3 regions of the Mesorhizobium kowhaii genome follow, and region 3 is predicted to be linked to each of the others. Evidence: riboswitches for the same ligand, from Rfam matches in the RefSeq annotation. Region 3 holds a riboswitch; each other region holds the start of a gene.
What was found. Region 3 has a riboswitch for thiamine pyrophosphate ahead of thiC (phosphomethylpyrimidine synthase ThiC). Riboswitches for the same ligand answer to the same signal wherever they lie in the genome.
Positions count from the first base shown of each region.

Region 1: it holds a riboswitch for thiamine pyrophosphate, as region 3 does, so the genes downstream of both, thiB (thiamine ABC transporter substrate binding subunit) here and thiC (phosphomethylpyrimidine synthase ThiC) in region 3, are expected to answer to the same signal.
Region 2: it holds a riboswitch for thiamine pyrophosphate, as region 3 does, so the genes downstream of both, thiC (phosphomethylpyrimidine synthase ThiC) here and thiC (phosphomethylpyrimidine synthase ThiC) in region 3, are expected to answer to the same signal.

Region 1 covers NZ_JBHLYT010000033.1:59,978-66,177, forward strand. The annotation lists gene ACFFNA_RS19775 (M48 family metalloprotease) at 1-1,230, opposite strand, end outside; gene thiQ (thiamine ABC transporter ATP-binding protein) at 1,489-2,271, opposite strand; gene thiP (thiamine/thiamine pyrophosphate ABC transporter permease) at 2,264-3,901, opposite strand; gene thiB (thiamine ABC transporter substrate binding subunit) at 3,978-4,976, opposite strand; TPP riboswitch at 5,020-5,134, opposite strand; gene ACFFNA_RS19795 (thiamine diphosphokinase) at 5,223-5,867, shown strand; gene ACFFNA_RS19800 (ABC-F family ATP-binding cassette domain-containing protein) at 5,869-6,200, shown strand, end outside.
Region 2 covers NZ_JBHLYT010000144.1:16,232-22,431, forward strand. The annotation lists partial or broken gene ACFFNA_RS36220 (hypothetical protein) at 50-520, opposite strand; gene ACFFNA_RS36225 (DUF982 domain-containing protein) at 793-1,035, shown strand; gene ACFFNA_RS36230 (hypothetical protein) at 1,186-1,347, opposite strand; partial or broken gene bioZ (3-oxopimeloyl-[acyl-carrier-protein] synthase BioZ) at 1,391-1,644, shown strand; TPP riboswitch at 1,740-1,856, shown strand; gene thiC (phosphomethylpyrimidine synthase ThiC) at 1,961-3,784, shown strand; gene thiO (glycine oxidase ThiO) at 3,781-4,749, shown strand; gene thiS (sulfur carrier protein ThiS) at 4,749-4,946, shown strand; gene ACFFNA_RS36255 (thiazole synthase) at 4,948-5,721, shown strand; gene ACFFNA_RS36260 (thiamine phosphate synthase) at 5,718-6,200, shown strand, end outside.
Region 3 covers NZ_JBHLYT010000060.1:4,500-10,699, reverse strand. The annotation lists gene bioD (dethiobiotin synthase) at 1-426, shown strand, start outside; gene ACFFNA_RS33080 (adenosylmethionine--8-amino-7-oxononanoate transaminase) at 426-1,691, shown strand; gene bioZ (3-oxopimeloyl-[acyl-carrier-protein] synthase BioZ) at 1,688-2,671, shown strand; TPP riboswitch at 2,768-2,884, shown strand; gene thiC (phosphomethylpyrimidine synthase ThiC) at 2,988-4,823, shown strand; gene thiO (glycine oxidase ThiO) at 4,820-5,794, shown strand; gene thiS (sulfur carrier protein ThiS) at 5,791-5,988, shown strand; gene ACFFNA_RS33055 (thiazole synthase) at 5,990-6,200, shown strand, end outside.

The sequences.
Region 1 (6,200 bases), on a different contig from region 3:
CAGCGAGGTGCTGGCCGAGGGCGCCGCGGTCAGCAGCCGGTAGACCTGGCCGCCGGCGCGGATCACCGCGATATCGAACTGCCAGCCATCGGCACCGGCATGCGCGGTCGCCGCCTCGTTGCCGTTGATCGTTTCCTGCTTGACGGTGCTGTCGTCGAGACCAGCCACCCAGCCGCTGCGGATATAGTCGGTGAGCGCGCGGTTCTTGTCGATCGAGACGCCGTCGAAGCGGATCGCCATGTCGCCGGGCCCGGTTGCTGTCACAGCGGCGGCCGAATTGTCGATGATGAAGCCCTCGGGCACCGAGAAGGACACGCCGAGGCCCGGATGCAGGAAGGTTTCGCCGCGCACATAGCCTTCCTCAGGCGTGTCGCCATAGAGCAGGCCGTCTATGCCGGCGAGGAAGGAATCGCGGTCGCGGGTGCCGACGCCGGGTGCGCCGAACTGGCGGGCATGGCGCTGCGCCAGATCGATGCGCTGCGGCGTGTTGGGGTGGGTGGCCAGAAAGTCGAGGCTGGCGTCGGTGGCGCCACTGATCGAGCGGAAATCGGTATAGGCCGACATCGACTGCAGGAAGCGGCCGGCGGCGAAAGGATCGTAGCCGGCTTCGCCGATCGACTTGATGCCGATGGCGTCGGCCTCCAGCTCCTGGTTGCGCGAGAATTGCGCCAGTCTCAGCTTGCCACGGATCAGCGCCGCCTTGGCGGTCGGGCTGTCGCCGAGCACATCGGAAACCACCTTGGTCGCCAGGCCTTCCTCGGCCTCCAGCTGCTGGCGCTGCAAGCCGTGATTGGCGGTGACGTGGCCCATCTCATGGGCGATGACCGCCGCAAGCTCGGCCGAATCATTGGCCAGCGCCAGCAGGCCGCGCGTGATGTAGAGATAACCGCCCGGCAGTGCGAAAGCGTTGACGTTGGGCGAATTCAGAATGGTGATGCGATAGGTCTGCGTCGGGTTGGCCGACACGACGGTCAGATTGCCGACCACCTTGGCAACCATGCGCTCGAGCTTGGGATCGGAATATTCGCCGCCATAGGTGGCCAGGATGCGCGGATGCTGTGCCTTGGCCAGTTCGGCGAGCTTGCTGTTGGCAGCGACGTTGTCGACTGTGATCGGCTTGTCGGAAGGCTGGAAGCCGGATTCCTGAACCTCGGGCGGCGTGAACATCTGGCAGCTCGCCAGCGCCACGGCAAAGCCGGCCAGCGCGAGAAAGCGCGCCAGCGGATTCATTCGTAGTTTGTCAACGCCGATCGCCAGAACGGCTTCCTTTCGGGTCCCGGCACATGACCACGAAAATCGGGGGCGATCTTCGGAACGTGTCATGCGCTATCTCAAACTGCTGCAGCATCCGGCGCGCGCCCCTCGGGGCGGGCGGCGGATGCTGCAGGCAAATCACGGCCTGTTGCCGGACCAGTAGGGGGACCTAGCCACACTCCTCCAGTCATGGCAAGCAAGCGCCACATCGCCTGGAGCCGGTTTGACCGTAAATTATGTCCGCTTCCGGGCAACATCTCGTGATACGACATCCCCGGCACCCGCGCCGATATAGCGCCGGAACGCTTCCGGACCAGCCCCGCTGAAGAATTCATCCGCCTTGCCGGTTGCCGCGACAACGCCATTGTCCAGAAACACCATGTGCCCGCCGATGCGGCGGGCATCCTCCGGCTGGTGGGTGACGAACAGCACCGTCATGCCCCGTTCGGCGTGCACTGCGGCGACCAGATCCAGCATGTCGTCGCGCAGCGCCGGGCCGAGCGAGGCGAAGGGTTCGTCGAGCAGGAGCACCGGCCGGTCGCGCACCAGGACGCGGGCCAAGGCGACACGCTGGCGTTCACCGCCGGAGAGTTCACGCGGCAGGCGCTTTTCCTTGCCGGCAAGGCCGGTGCGTTCGAGCGCCCCGGCGATCGCGGCACGATCCGCCTCGGTCAGCAGCAAGGATGGCGAGCGGCCGAGCCCGACATTCTGCTCGACGGAGAGGTGGGCAAAGAGATTGTTCTCCTGGAACACCATCGACACCGGCCGCGCTGACGGCGGCGCGGCGTTGACATCGGCCCCGCCGATCAGCACGCGGCCCGACTGCGGTACCTCGAAGCCGGCCACCAGGTTGAGCAGCGTCGACTTGCCAGAACCGCTCGGCCCCATGATGGCTGTGATTTTCGCCGCGGCGAAATCGACGTCAAAGACGAGCGGCGCTTCGCCATAGCTGAACGACACCTGGTCCAGCCGCACCGAAGCGCCCTTTTCAGACCTGCTGGCCGCCCCGTCAGGCATCCCGGTTCTTCTCCCTTCCCAGCCAGTGTGCGGCTACGATCAATGCGAGGCAGACGAGGCCAAGCAGCAGCGCCAGGCCGGCGGCGTCCTGCGTGCGGTAGCTGCCCATGCGCGCCAACAGAAGGTAGGGCAAGGTCTGCACGGAATCACTGCCGAACAGCGCGATGACGCCAAGATCGCCAAGCGACAGCGCCATGGCGAAAGCAAAGGCGGTGGCAAGCGGCCGCCGCAGCGACGGCCAGTCGACCAGCATCAAACGATTCCAGCCCGCAATGCCGAGCTGCGCACAAAGCCGTTCGTGACGCTCGCTCGCCGCATCATAGGCGGGACGGACAGCGCGCAGTGCGAACGGCATCGCCATCACCGCGTTGACGGCGACGACCATGACCGGGGCGATGACAAAGACATCGCCGACATGGCGCAGCAACAGGAACCAGCCGGCGCCGACGACGATCGGCGGCACGACGAGGACGAAACCGGCGCCGGTATCAGCGGCGTGTTCCAGCATTGCCTTTGCGCCTGAGCGGTGGTTCAGCGCCAGCGCCCGGCGTGCCATGGTCAGCGCCAGCGACAGCGTCACGGAAAGCAGTGCTGACAGGAAGGCCAGCACCGCGCTGGTCAGCGTCGCCTGCCGCACGGCGACCTCGCCGGCAAGCCGGCCGAGATCGGCGCCAAGCCCGGCCATCACCGTGGCCGCCATCGGTCCGACAACGAACAGCAGCGCGAGCACGATGAGCACGACGTTCAGCAAGGTCTCGGTCCCATTGACGGGGAGGTAGCGGCGCGGCGCAACCGGCAGGTTGGTGTCGCCGACCACATTGGCGCCAAGCCGCGTCAGCGCCAGCACGACGACAAACGTCAAGGCGATCTGCAGCAATGTCAGGGTGACGGCCCGGGCGGGATCGAAATCGAAGCGCAGCGCCTGGTATATGCCGACCTCCAGCGTCGTCGCGGCTGGCCCGCCGCCGAGCGTCAGCACGATCGTGAACGAGGTGATGCAGAGCATGAAGACAAGCCCGGCAACACCCGGCAAGGCCGCACGCAGCGTAGGCCATTCGATCAGCCGGAACGCCGGCCGCGCGCCCATGCCGAGTTGGCTCGACAGCCGCCATTGGTCGGCGGGAATGGTCTGCAGCGCTTCGAGAAGGAGCCTTGTCGCCAACGGCAGGTTGAAGAAGACATGTGCGACGAGAATGCCGGGCAGGCCATAGATGCCTGGCCAGCTTCCACCGCCAATCCCCGTGAACACCCCGGAAAAATAGCCGGCACGGCCATAGAGAGCGAGAATGCCGAGTGCCGCGACGATGGCCGGCAGCGCCAATGGTACGGCGAACAGCTGCAGGATGAAGGCGCGGCCAAGGAAGCGTGGATGCCGTGACAGCGCGCGCGCCACGAACAGCGCCGGCCCGACCGAAAGCAGCGTCGAGAGCGCCGCTTGCCAGAGCGTGAAGCGAACGACGCGAAGCAGATAAGGATCGAAGGCCGCCCAGGCGCCGGAGAAGTCGTGAGCGCCTTCGAAAAGCAGTCCAGCAAACGCGCCGCCGATCAACAGCGAGATTGCGGCGAGCGCGATGACGCCAGCTGTGATGCGAGGGTCAGAGGATGCGCGCCGGGGTGGGGGTGAGGACATCTTCAAGGTCGCAGCCCCCACCCCGCTCCGCCACGCGGATCGACCCTCCCCACAAGGGGGAGGGTGAAACGCGCTCTCATTTGCTCATCACCGCCAGCCATTCATCCACCCAGGCCTTGCGGTTGGCGGCGACCTCTTCGGGGCTGAACAGCAAGGTCTTGGTCGGCTTGACCAGTTTGTCGAAGGCCGGATTGAGCGGTTTGTCGGTCTTGCCGGCCGGGAACATCCAGTTGGTCTCGGGAATGGCATCCTGGAATTTCGGTCCGGTCATGAAGGCCAGGAACTTTTCCGCCAGCGGATTCTTGGCCCCTGTCGTGGTGATGCCGGCGACCTCGATCTGCAGATATTCGCCCTCTTCGAACGACGCTGCCTGGTAGCGCTCGGTGTTCTCGGCGACCATGTGATAGGCCGGCGAGGTGGTGTAGGACAGCACCATCGGCGCCTCGCCCTTGGTGAACAGGCCGTAGGCCTCGCTCCAGCCCGGCGTCACGGTCAGCACCTTCGCCTTGAGCTTCGCCCAGGCCTCCGGCGCCTTGTCGCCATAGACCGACTTGACCCACAACAGCAGGCCGAGGCCCGGTGTCGAGGTGCGCGGATCCTGAATGACGATCTTGTCGTCGGCGCTGCCTTCGACCAGCTCCTTCAGGCTCTTCGGCGGTGTCTTCAACTTCTCGGTGTCGTAAACGACGGCGAAATAGCCGTAGTCAAAAGGAACGAACGTATCGTCGTTCCAGCCGCCCGGTACATTGACATCGGACACTGCGCCATGCGGCGCAAACAGGCCTGTGGCCTTGGCATCGGCGGTCAGATTGGTGTCGAGGCCGAGCACGATGTCGGCCTTCGTCGATGCCCCCTCCAGCTTGACGCGGTTGAGCAACGCGACGCCATCGGCGACCGAGACGAACTCGACATCGCAGCCGCATTCGGCCTCGAATTCCTTCTTCACTACGGGACCCGGACCCCAGTCGGCGGTGAAGCTCTCATAGGTGTAGACGGTGAGCTTGTCCTTGGCCAAGGCCGGCCCGGACAGGACCACAGCCATCGCAGAGACAAGAGAGTATAAAAGCGTGCGCATCGGCGCCTCCTTCGTTCGAATTGAAAGGAATTGAGGCGTCGGACTGTCCGAAACGTCTAATCCCTCCGCCGGTACAAACCGGATCAGGTTCAGCGGGTTGGCGAGTTTGCCTCTCAGCCGGTCCGCGAAGATCGCGTCCGGCACCCCGTTAGAGCGTTTCGACACATAGGCCCGGCCGATCAACCGCGCAAGTGGCAGTTTGCCGGCCTTCCGTTTCCCGTGCCGGGCTGGTAAGGGCCACACGATATGAGCACATTCACCATCTTGCTTGGCGGCGATCTCATCCGCACGCCACGGCTCGACCGGCAGGTCGAAGGCTCCCGCGTCATCGCCGCCGACGCCGGCATCGGCCATGCGCGCATGCTGGGCCTTGTCCCGGAACTGTGGGTGGGTGATTTCGATTCGGTGCCGGCCAACCTGCCGGATGATCTCGCCGCCGTGCCTCGCCGGACCTTCCCGGCGGAGAAGGACAAGACCGATGGCGAACTGGCCATCGCCGCCGCGCTGGAGCGCGGCGCGACCAGCCTGGTGCTCGCCGGCGCCTTTGGCGGCAAGCGCGCCGACCACGCCTTCCTGCATCTGGCGCTTGCCCTGCGGCTGGCCGAGGCCGGAACGAGGGTGCTTCTGAGCAGCGGCGCCCAGGAAGGCGTTCCGCTGCTGCATGGGAAAGCCGGCTTCGACTATGCCGACCGCACGCTGTTTTCGGTGCTCGGCTTTTCCGATCTTTCCGGCCTGACCGTCATCGGCGCCAAATGGCCGCTCGACCGCGTCAAGGTGGCGTTCGGCTCGTCATTGACCATCTCCAACGAAGTCAAGGGCCGCCTCGAAATCACACTCGACCAAGGCCGCGCGCTGTTGCTCGCCCATCCTTATCCACTGCCTGAAAGCTGACATGGCCCCGCCCCTTCTCAATCTCGACGGGATAAAACTGACCTTCGGGGGCACGCCGCTGCTCGATGGCGCCGCCTTGACCGCTTCCGCCGGCGACAAGATCGCGCTGGTCGGCCGCAACGGGTCCGGCAAGTCGACGCTGCTGAAGATCGCCGCCGGCCTGATCGAGGCGCAGGACGGCGAGGTGTTCCGCCAGCCTTCGGCAACCGTCCGCTATTTGCCGCAGATGCCCGACATGGAGGGTTTTGCGACCGTGCGCGCCTATGTCGAGGCTGGGCTCGGGCCTGCCGACGATCCATACCGCGCCAGCTATCTCATGGAGCATCTCGGCCT
Region 2 (6,200 bases), on a different contig from region 3:
ACCGTCCACACCCGGCAACGGAATGAAGATGCGCTCTCCCCAGTCAGTTATAATCCGGGCCGGTGACGGCGCGAAGCTCGCTGCGCCCGTCTTTTGCCTCCAAGGTTTTCACAAGCTCGCGATGGGACAGCAGGCCGTGCTGCAGATTGATGGCAGCCAGCGGCGCTGGAAGCTGGCGCAGATAGGTGGCCGGCGCGCCGACCAGGCTGGCGAGTTGGCCAAAACTCCAATGCGTGGGTGCAACAGGGGCATGCGCATCGGGCAGCATTAGCCACAGGCGCTCCCGATCGTCGCGGCTGGCGTCGACGCGGATCAGTTCGCTTTCGACGAGGCGGGTCTTGATGCGTTCGGTTCGCCATTTCACCGAATTATGGAGATCGGTGAGAGAAAGGTAGCGCTCGTCGGCCGGCCGATTGAACCACTCCGACGACACGCGACCGATACGCTGGCCGCGGCTGACGTCGACCTTGTAACCGGCACGCGCGTTACGGACGGGCGTGTGAAATTCCATTTGTGTCATGGTTGCTGCTCCGCGGCGGACGCCGGGAGCCTCTCTCCCGGACCTTCACCCGCCGCTGCAGGCCCGCCCGCCCTCTACCTCTGCCGGCATCCCCGCCCGCCGCCAGAAGCGCCGGCATTGCAGCAGAGTTTGCGCCAGGTGGCTGGCGCACGAAGTGTGAAGGCCGGCAAGGTCTGCTGGCCCTATTCGGCCCTCGGCAATACATGTATGAAACGAGCCGACGTCATGGCAGGCGCAGACCGCACCAAGCTCGGTATTGAGGGTGTAATTGGATGTCGAGCAGGTTCGTCCGACCCGTGGTGGTGCAAGTTGGCCGACATGACCGTGAGCGCGTCATTTTCGATGTGAACGACGCGGCCACGATTCTGCTCCGGAGCTTCCATGATCAGACGAAGAAGCGGAAACTGGCTATGGATGCATGCCTTCAGGTTCTGCGTGGCGAAGCCCACCCGCTGGTTGCCAGACGGGCTTTCGTTGTGGCGGCGTTAGAAGCGAAAATTCTGCGCAGTGATTGAGTTCCAAGACTATAATAGCCTCAATTACTTCAAAACCCCCGCAAGAGCAGTAACGCAGACAAATAGATCGAACGAACGCTTACTCTTGTAGCCGCGATACATAGCTGCGTATCGAGTGCTGCGCTCGTCGCGCAAGATTGATTCGTTGGATCATCCGCCAAGCTCAGGTTTGTGGCGGAGGTCTTTCCGGTTGGTGGAACGCAACCCTGTCGTCGCCGCCCAGAAGGGCCGCACTGCTTCTCCGGCACGCCGTCGGCGCTGCCCCCCTTTGCGGATCTTCACGACGACGGGCTCGCCGTCGATGACCTGCATGAGGGCCTCTGGAGTTGTCGAAGAAGAAGCCGCCTTCACGCACAAGCCGCAGGACATCGACCGCTTCGTGCCGCACCAGGCCAATGCCCGCATTTTTGATGCCGTAGGGAAAACCTTGGCCTTGCCGATTGTGCTGTCGTCAAGACGATCGCCGAATACGGCAATTCTTCCGCGGCGACGATCCCGCTGTCGCTGTCACTGGCCAACCAGACGAAGCCATTTCGGCCTGGCGAAAAAGTTCTTCTGGCTTCGGCGGGAGCGGGCTTGAGCGGCGGCGCTGCCGTCGTCGGAATATAGCCGAGCGGTGGGCGCCCACAGGACAAACTGTCCGAGTGAGATGGATGGCCGGTCGACAGGCGCTTGACAAAGCGGCGCCGGCTCGTTCAATTCGAGGCATTCACCAGGGGGGTCCCGACAAGGGGCTGAGATACTGCTGGCTTTCGCAGCGCAGTGACCCGTTGAACCTGATCCAGTTCATACTGGCGTAGGGACGGTGCAAGCGCTTTGCGGGAGTTTATGCCCGAAGACCTGTCTCGAGCAGGTCGGCCAAAGCGTTTTTCATCCTTCCGGCACAGAACTGGGTCTCCAATGCAAATGAGCAAAGGAGCCTCAAATGAATGCCTTGACCCCAGCGGTTTCCACGGGACCGCTGCCTGCCTCACGAAAAATCCACAAATCCGGCGTCCTCCATCCACAGATCAGGGTGCCGATGCGCGAAATCTCCGTCCACCCGACGGCGGGCGAACCGCCCGTGACGGTCTACGATCCATCCGGCCCATACACCGATCCGACGATCGAAACGAGCATTGAGAAAGGCCTCACACGGCTGCGGCAAGACTGGATCACGGCGCGCGGCGATGTCGAGGCCTATGACGGCCGCCATGTGCAGCCGGAAGACAACGGCTTCGCCGTGGGCGAGCGTCTGACGCCAGAATTCCCCATTCGCAACAGACCGCTCAAGGCCAAGGCTGGGAAGGCGGTGACCCAGCTTGCCTATGCCCGGGCCGGCATCATCACGCCTGAAATGGAGTTCGTCGCCATCCGCGAGAACCTTGGCCGCGAGATCCTGCACGGCAAGCTGCAACGCGACGGCGAAGCCTTCGGCGCGGAGCTTCCCGATTTCGTCACGCCGGAATTCGTGCGCGACGAGCTGGCGCGCGGGCGCGCGATCATCCCCGCCAACATCAATCATCCCGAGAGCGAGCCGATGATCATTGGCCGCAATTTCCTGGTGAAGATCAATGCCAATATCGGCAATTCCGCCGTCACCTCCTCGATGGCCGAGGAAGTCGAAAAGATGGTCTGGGCGATCCGCTGGGGCGCCGACACGGTGATGGATCTGTCGACCGGCCGCAACATCCACAACATCCGCGAATGGATCGTGCGCAATTCGCCGGTGCCGATCGGCACCGTGCCGCTCTATCAGGCACTCGAAAAGGTCGGCGGCATCGCCGAGGACCTGACTTGGGAAGTCTATCGCGACACCCTGATCGAGCAGGCCGAGCAAGGCGTCGACTATTTCACCATCCATGCTGGCGTGAGGCTGCCTTACATCCCGCTCACGGTGGAGCGGGTTACCGGCATCGTCAGCCGAGGCGGCTCGATCATGGCGAAGTGGTGCCTGCACCATCACAAGGAGAGCTTCCTCTACGAGCATTTCGAGGAGATCTGCGACATCTGCTGCGCCTATGACGTTTCGTTCTCGCTCGGCGATGGACTTCGCCCCGGTTCGATCGCCGACGCCAACGACGCCGCGCAATTCGCCGAACTGGAAACGCTTGGCGAACTGACGAAGATCGCATGGGCGAAGGATTGCCAGGTGATGATCGAAGGGCCTGGCCACGTCCCCATGCACAAGATCAAGCAGAACATGGACAAGCAGCTCGCAATCTGCGGTGAAGCGCCCTTCTATACGCTCGGGCCGCTGACGACGGACATAGCGCCGGGCTACGACCACATCACGTCGGGCATCGGTGCCGCGATGATCGGCTGGTTCGGCACCGCGATGCTCTGTTACGTGACGCCGAAGGAGCATCTTGGGCTGCCGGACCGCAACGACGTCAAGACCGGCGTGATCACCTACAAGATAGCCGCGCACGCCGCCGACCTCGCCAAGGGCCACCCGGCGGCGAAAGTCAGGGATGATGCCCTTTCCCGCGCGCGCTTCGAGTTCCGCTGGGAGGATCAGTTCAACCTGTCGCTCGATCCCGAAACGGCGTGCTCCTTCCACGACCAGACTTTGCCAAAGGAGGCGCACAAACTGGCGCACTTCTGCTCGATGTGCGGGCCGAAATTCTGCTCCATGCGCATCTCCCACGACATTCGTGCCGAAGCGCAGAAGGAAGGAATGGCGGCGATGGCGGAAAAATATCGCGATGGCGGCAATCTCTACATGCCGGTGAGCGACAGCGCGCCCAAAGGACCAGGGCCGTCATGAGGGTGCTGGTCAAAGGGGCCGGCGTCGCCGGCCTCACGGCGGCCTTCGAATTGGCCAGACGCGGCGCGGCGGTCACCGTCGCCGACGTCCGGCACGGCCGTGGAGGCAATGCATCGTGGTTCGCCGGCGGCATGCTGGCGCCGTGGTGCGAGCGCGAAAGCGCCGAGCAGCCGGTGCTGGATCTCGGACGCGGCGCCGCCGACTGGTGGGAGGCGGTGCTGCCTGGTCAGGTGACGCAGGCCGGAACACTGGTTGTGGCGCCGCCGCGTGACAGCGGCGAGCTGGACCGCTTCGCCGGCCGCACCTCGGGCCATCGCTGGCTCGATGAAGCGGAAATCGCGCGGCTGGAGCCCGATCTCGCCGGGCGTTTCCGGCGTGGGCTGTTCTTCCCCGGCGAGGCGCATCTCGACCCGCGCCGGGCGATGGCGGCGCTTCACGACAAGCTTGTCGCGATGGGTGTCGACATCAGCTTCGCCACGGACGCGCGGCAGCTTCCCGGGTTCGAGCACGAGATCGACTGCACGGGAATGGCGGCGGACGACGGAAGGCTGCGCGGCGTGCGCGGCGAGATGATGATCCTGCACACGCCTGATATCGCGCTATCGCGCCCCGTGCGGCTGCTTCATCCGCGCTTTCCGCTATACACGGTACCGCGCGCCAACCATCGTTTCATGATCGGCGCGACGATGATCGAGAGCGACGGCGCTGGACCGGTCACGGTCCGCTCTATGATGGAGCTTCTGGGCACGGCCTGCGCGCTCCATCCAGCCTTCGGCGAGGCCGGTATCGTCGAGACCGGCGTCGGTGTTCGCCCGGCCTTCTCCGACAATCTGCCGCGTGTCGAAGCGCGTGGAAACACCGTCGCCATCAACGGGCTTTATCGCCATGGCTTTCTTCTCGCGCCAGCCATAGCGCGGCAGGCGGCCGAACTCGTCTTCGCTGACGAACCCATGGAGCTTGCCTGATGAAATTGACCGTAAACGGCGAAGCGCATGAGGTTGCCGCCACCACGCTGGCAGAGCTGCTTGCAGCGCTCGACTATGAGGGCGATTGGCTGGCGACGGCCGTCAACAGCGACCTCGTGCACAAAGCCCATCGGGCGGAGTTCCAGTTGAGCGACGGCGACTGGATCGAAATCCTCTCGCCGATGCAGGGAGGCTAGCATGTTCGAGCTTTTCGGGACGCCACTGTCCTCCCGGCTGATTCTCGGCACGGCGCAATATCCTTCGCCGGCCATCCTTGCCGATGCGGTCAAGGCGTCGGGCACGTCAGTAGTGACCGTATCGTTGCGCCGTGAGATGGCGGGCGGCAGGGCCGGCGAAAAGTTCTGGTCGCTGATCCGCTCGCTCGGCACGAGAATCCTGCCCAACACTGCCGGCTGCCACTCCGTCAAGGAAGCGGTCATCACCGCGAAAATGGCGCGCGAAGTCTTCGCTACGAGCTGGATCAAGCTCGAAGTGATCGGCAACCACGACACGCTGCAGCCGGATGTGTTCGGCTTGGTCGAAGCCGCCCGCATCCTGTGCGAGGACGGTTTTGCGGTATTCCCCTATACCACCGACGATCTCGGTGTTGCAGAGCGGCTGCTGGCAGCGGGCTGCAAGGTCTTGATGCCTTGGTGCGCGCCGATCGGTTCCGCCCTCGGGCCGGTCAACAGTATGGCGCTGCGCTCGATGCGCGGACATTTCCCAGGCATCCCGCTGATCGTGGATGCGGGGCTGGGACGGCCGTCGCACGCGGCAACCGTCATGGAACTCGGCTTCGACGCCGTGCTCCTGAATACGGCGGTTGCCAAGGCGGCCGATCCGGTCGGCATGGCGCGCGCTTTCGGCAAGGCGGTCGATGCCGGTCGAGAAGCCTTCAGTTCGGGAATGCTCGAACCGCGCGATGTCGCCGTGCCATCGACGCCGACATTCGGCAGGGCGGTTTTTTCATGAAGCTCGATCCCTTCTACCTGATCGTCGACAGTGCTGCCTGGATCGAACGGCTGGTGCCGCTCGGCGTGAAGCTCGTCCAGCTTCGCATCAAGGACAGGGACGAGGACGGGCTGCGCGCCGAAATGCGCCGCGCGAACGACGTCTGCGCGGTCCATGGTTGCCAACTGATCGTCAACGATTATTGGCGACTTGCCATCGAGGAAGGCTGCGACTTCGTTCATCTCGGCCAGGAGGATTTGGCTGCGGCCGATTTGTTGGCGATCAAGTACGCCGGATTGAAGCTCGGGCTGTCGACCCACGATCATGCCGAACTGGAAACGGCGATGGCCGCCGAGCCTGACTACATCGCCCTCGGTCCCATCTATCCCACTACCCTGAAGAAGATGAAATGGGCGCCGCAGGGACTTGAACGGATCAGCGAATGGAAGTGCCAAGTCGCGCCGATTCCATTGGTCGCCATCGGCGGCCTCAATCCTGAG
Region 3 (6,200 bases):
TCGCCGCATCGTTCAGCCGAAATCGACGGCGTCGCGATCGAGGCGGCAAAGCTCTCGCTTCCAGCCTTGCCGGGTCCGCTTGTCATCGAAGGCGCTGGCGGGCTGATGGTGCCACTCAACCGACAGACAAGGTTCATTGACATATTCGCGCAGTGGCGGCTGCCGGTCATTCTGTGCGCCCGCACCGCGCTCGGCACGATCAACCACACGCTCCTCTCAATCGAAGCTCTGCGGGCCCGCTCTATCCCCATGATCGGCGTCGCTTTTATCGGCGACGAGGTGGCAGACACGCAAAGGACAATCGTGGAATTCAGCGGCGTGCCACAGCTCGGCAGGCTGCCGCACCTTGATCCGCTGACCGGCAAAACCCTGAGAGACGCGATGGTCGCCGGGTTTGACCTCGCTTTGATTGCCGGAGGCGAATGATGCCGCAGTCCCAAGTTTGGCACCCCTTCACCCAGCACGCGCTCGAGCATTCGATCCCCGAAATCGTCCGAACCGAAGGCGCCTACCTTCACAAGGCCGACGGCGCGCGCATCCTGGACGCCATTTCATCCTGGTGGGTCGTCACGCATGGCCATCGCCATCCCCGCATCATGAAGGCTATCGAGGCAACCGCGTCGAGCCTCGACCAGATCATCTTCGCAGGCTTCACCCACGAGCCGGCCGAACGCCTGGCCAAGGCGCTTGTCGGCCTCGCTCCGCCCGGACTCGACTGGGTGTTCTATTCCGACAGCGGCTCGACCTCCGTCGAGGTCGCGCTGAAGATGGCGCTTGGCTATTTCCGCAACATCGGCGCGCCGCGTTCGCGCATCGTCGTCATGCAGCACAGCTATCATGGCGACACCATCGGCACGATGAGCGTCGGTGCTCGCGGCGTGTTCAACGCCGCCTACGAACCCTTGCTGTTCGAGGTCGACACTATCCCCTTCCCGGTCGCCGGGCACGAGCAGGACACGCTGGATCGGTTCGAGGCCGTCAGCCGCGACCGGCGCGCCGCCGCGCTGATCGTCGAGCCGCTCGTGCTTGGCGCCGGCGGCATGCTGATGTACCCGGCCTGGGTTCTGACCGAATTGAAGAAGATCGCCGAAGCCTCGGGCACACTGCTGATCGCCGACGAAGTGATGACGGGCTGGGGACGCACCGGGACCATGTTCGCCTGCGAGCAGGCGTCCATCTCTCCGGACATATTGTGCACCTCGAAGGGCCTGACAGGTGGTGCCATCCCGCTGGCGGCCACGCTCGCCACTGATGCAATCTTCCAGGCTCATTATTCTGAGGACCGGAAGAAGACCTTTTTCCACTCGAGTTCCTACACCGCCAATCCGATTGCCTGCGCGGCTGCGCTCGCCAATGTCGAGATCTGGCAGGATGAGCCGGTGGCAGAGCGGGTCGCGGCCTTGAGTGCGATGCAGGCCGCCGGGCTTCGGCGCTTTCGCGACAATCCGTTCTTCACCGACAGCCGGACAACCGGCACGATCGCAGCGCTCGATCTGCACGCCGGTTCAGCTGGTTATCTCGCCGAGATCGGTCCGAAGCTGCGCGCGTTCTTCCTCGACCGAGGGCTGCTTGTGCGCCCGCTCGGCAACGTCCTCTATCTTCTCCCACCCTATTGCATCACCAGCGACGAGCTCGATCGGCTCTATGACGCCATCGAGGAGGCCGGCGAACGCTTCGGGTCTAGGCTATGAGCAGATCGTCGCGCATTCTCGGATTTGGCCATCACGCGCCTGGGCGCAAGGTGGCAAATGCCGAGATCGAGAACAATCTCGGCCTCGAGCCGGGCTGGATCGAAAGGCGTACCGGAATTCGTTCGCGCTTCTGGGCAACGGACGAAGATACGCTGTCTGGTCTTGCCACGCATGCGGGCGACATGGCGCTGGCGAATGCCGGTATTGACCGCAGCGACATCGGTCTGCTGTTGCTTGCCACCTCGACGCCCGACCACCTTCTGCCGCCCAGTGCACCCTTGGTCGCGCACAAGCTCGGCCTTGGCCGCGCAGGCGCGGTCGATCTAACCGGCGCCTGCGCCGGCTTCATCTATGCGTTGATGTTCGCCGACGGATTCACGCGTCTGCACGGCAAAGCGAGCCTTGTCATTGCCGCCAACATCCTCAGCCGCCGCATCAATCCGGCCGAGCGCGCCAGCGGCGTGGTGTTTGCCGATGCCGCCGGCGCCCTGGTGATTTGCCCTTGCGAGGACGCCGACCGGGGCATCCTCGGCGCGTCGGTGGATTCGGACGGCTCGCGCTACGAGCTGATCCAGATCCCGGCGGGCGGAAGCAACATCCCGTTCCAAAGTGGCCTGGATCTCGGGCGAACCCGCATGACGATGACCAACGGCCGCGAAGTGTTCGCCAAGGCTGTCGAGATGATGACCGATTGCTCGACAAGCGCGCTTGCCGCTGCCGGAGTGCGACCACAGGATGTCGGCCGGTTCGTGCCGCATCAGGCGAATGCTCGCATTTTCGATGCGGTCGGGAGGAACCTTGGAATAGCAGATCAAGCAATCGTCAAGACGATCGCGGAGTATGGCAACTCTTCTGCCGCGACAATCCCACTCTCCCTGTCGTTGGCCCATCAGATGGACACGTTTCGGCCGGGCGAGAGAATTCTTCTGGCGGCAGCGGGTGCGGGCCTCAGCGGCGGTGCGCTCGTCGTCGGAATTTAGCGGGGCGCCCCGCGCAGCAGACATCAAGACCAGCCAGTTGAGTTGGATGGCCGGTCGAATGCGCTTGACAAGATAGCGCCGGCCCGTTCAATTCGATGCATTCACCAGGGGAGTCCCGGCAAGGGGCTGAGATACTGCTGGCTTTCGCGGCGCAGTGACCCGTTGAACCTGATCCAGTTCATACTGGCGTAGGGACGGTGCAAGCGCTTTGCGGGAGTTCACGCCCGAGGTCCTGTTTCGGCAGGTCTACAGAAGCGTCTTTTCATCCTTCCGGCACAGAACTGGGTCTCCAATGCATGAGCAAAGGAGCCTCACGATGAATGCCCTCACCCCAGCCGTCTCGACGGGACCGCTGCCTGCCTCACGGAAAATCCACAAGTCCGGCGTCCTCTATCCGCACATCAAAGTGCCGATGCGAGAAATCTCCGTCCATCCAACGGCGGGCGAACCGCCTGTCATCGTCTATGATCCGTCCGGCCCCTATACGGACCCGACTGTCGAAACCAGCATCGAAAAAGGCCTCGCCCGGCTTCGCCATGAATGGATTACGGCACGCGGCGATGTCGAAACCTATGACGGCCGTCATGTCCGGCCGGAAGACAACGGATTCGCGGCGGGCGAGCGCCTGACACCGGAATTTCCCGTTCGCAACCGACCGCTCAGGGCAAGGGCCGGCAAGGCGGTGACTCAGCTTGCCTACGCGCGCGCCGGCATCATCACGCCCGAGATGGAGTTCGTCGCAATCCGCGAAAACCTCGGCCGGGAGATCACCCGTGGCAAGCTGCCGCGCGACGGCGAAAGCTTCGGCGCGGCCATTCCCGATTTCGTCACGCCCGAATTCGTCCGCGAAGAGGTGGCGCGCGGGCGGGCGATCATTCCAGCCAACATCAATCATCCCGAGAGCGAACCGATGATCATCGGCCGCAATTTCCTGGTCAAGATCAACGCCAATATCGGCAACTCCGCCGTCACATCGTCGATGGCCGAAGAGGTCGAGAAAATGGTCTGGGCGACCCGCTGGGGCGCGGACACGGTGATGGACCTGTCGACCGGGCGCAACATCCACAACATCCGCGACTGGATCATCCGCAATTCGCCGGTGCCTATCGGCACGGTGCCGCTTTACCAGGCGCTCGAAAAGGTCGGCGGTGTCGCCGAGGACCTGACCTGGGAGGTCTACCGCGACACGCTGATCGAGCAGGCCGAACAGGGCGTCGACTATTTCACCATCCACGCCGGCGTGCGGCTGCACTACATCCCGCTGACCGTTGACCGGGTCACGGGCATCGTTTCGCGCGGAGGCTCGATCATGGCCAAATGGTGCTTGCACCATCACCGGGAAAGCTTCCTCTACGAGCATTTCGCGGAGATCTGCGACATCTGCCGCGCCTATGACGTCTCCTTTTCGCTCGGCGACGGCCTTCGTCCCGGCTCGATCGCCGATGCCAATGACGCGGCGCAGTTCGCCGAGTTGGAAACACTCGGCGAGTTGACGAAGATCGCCTGGGCGAAGGATTGCCAGGTGATGATCGAGGGGCCCGGCCACGTTCCGATGCACAAGATCAAGGAGAACATGGACAAGCAGCTCGCCGCGTGCGGCGAAGCACCCTTCTATACGCTTGGACCACTGACGACCGACATCGCACCGGGCTATGACCATATCACCTCAGGCATTGGTGCTGCCATGATCGGCTGGTTCGGCACCGCCATGCTCTGCTATGTCACGCCCAAGGAGCATCTCGGCCTTCCCGATCGCAACGACGTCAAGATTGGCGTGATCACCTACAAAATCGCCGCTCATGCCGCCGATCTGGCTAAGGGCCATCCGGCAGCGAAAGTCAGGGATGATGCCCTTTCCCGCGCGCGCTTCGAGTTCCGCTGGGAAGACCAGTTCAACCTGTCGCTCGACCCCGAAACGGCGCGGTCCTTCCACGACCAGACCTTGCCCAAGGAGGCGCACAAGGTGGCACATTTCTGCTCGATGTGCGGGCCGAAATTCTGCTCCATGCGTATCTCCCACGACATTCGCGCCGAAGCCCAGAAGGAGGGCATGGCGGCAATGGCGGCGAAATACCGCGAGGGTGGCGATCTCTACATGCCGGCTGACGAGACCGGCGTACCGCTCATGCCAGAGGCGCCGGAACGGTCATGAGGGTGCTGGTCAAAGGGGCCGGCGTCGCCGGCCTCACCGCCGCCTTCGAACTCGCCGCCCGCGGTGCGACGGTCACAGTCGCCGAGATCCGGCATGGCCTTGGTGGCAATGCATCGTGGTTCGCCGGCGGCATGCTGGCGCCATGGTGCGAGCGTGAAAGCGCGGAGCAGCCGGTGCTCGATCTCGGACGTGACGCCGCCGACTGGTGGGATGCGGTGCTGCCCGGCCAGGTGACACGGGCCGGAACACTGGTCGTGGCTATGCCGCGTGATACTGGCGAGCTCGACCGGTTCGCCAGTCGCACGTCGGGGTATCGGCGTGTCGAGGAGAACGAAATTGCGATCCTGGAGCCCGGCCTCGCCGGCCGCTTCCGGCGCGGATTGCTGTTTCCCGATGAGGCTCATCTCGACCCGCGCCAGGCGATGGCGGCACTTCAAGGCAAGCTCGCGGCAATGGGTGTCGAATTCCACTTCGGCGCCGACGCCCGGCGTGCTTCCGGTTTCGATCGTCAGATCGACTGCACTGGAATGGCCGCTGTCGATGACAGGCTGCGCGGCGTTCGCGGCGAAATGCTGATCCTGCGCACGCTTGATATCTCGCTGTCGCGCCCGGTCAGGCTGCTGCATCCGCGCTTTCCGCTTTATGCGGTGCCGCGTGCCGACATGCAGTTCATGATCGGCGCGACGATGATTGAGAGCCAGTCCGCCAGACCGGTCACGGCGCGTTCCATGATGGAGCTGCTGGGGGCCGCCTATGCCCTCCATCCGGCCTTTGGCGAGGCCGAGATCGTTGAAACCGGTGTCGGCGTTCGTCCGGCCTTTCCCGACAACCTGCCGCGCGTCGAAACGAGCGGAGACAGCGTCGCGATCAATGGGCTCTATCGCCACGGTTTTCTCCTCGCCCCCGCCATGGCGCGCCAGGCTGCCGACCTGTTTTTTCAGTCAAGACAGAAACAAGGAGCTTGCTCATGAAACTGACCGTCAACGGAGAAGCGCATGAGGTTGCCGCCACCACACTGGCCGAGCTGCTTGCCGCGCTCGACTATGAGGGCGATTGGCTGGCAACGGCCGTCAACAGCGATCTCGTGCACAAAGCCAACCGGGCGGAGTTCCAGTTGAGCGACGGCGACCGGATCGAAATCCTCTCACCCATGCAGGGAGGCTAGCATGTTCGACCTTCTCGGGACGACGCTTGCCTCCAGGCTGCTTCTCGGCACGGCTCAATATCCTTCGCCTGCCATCCTTGCCGATGCGGTCAAGGCCTCGGGCACGTCGGTGGTGACGGTCTCGTTGCGCCGTGAAATGGCAGGCGGCAGGGCCGGCGAACAATTCTGGTCGTTGATCCGCTCGCTCGGCGTCAGTATCCTGCCCAACACTG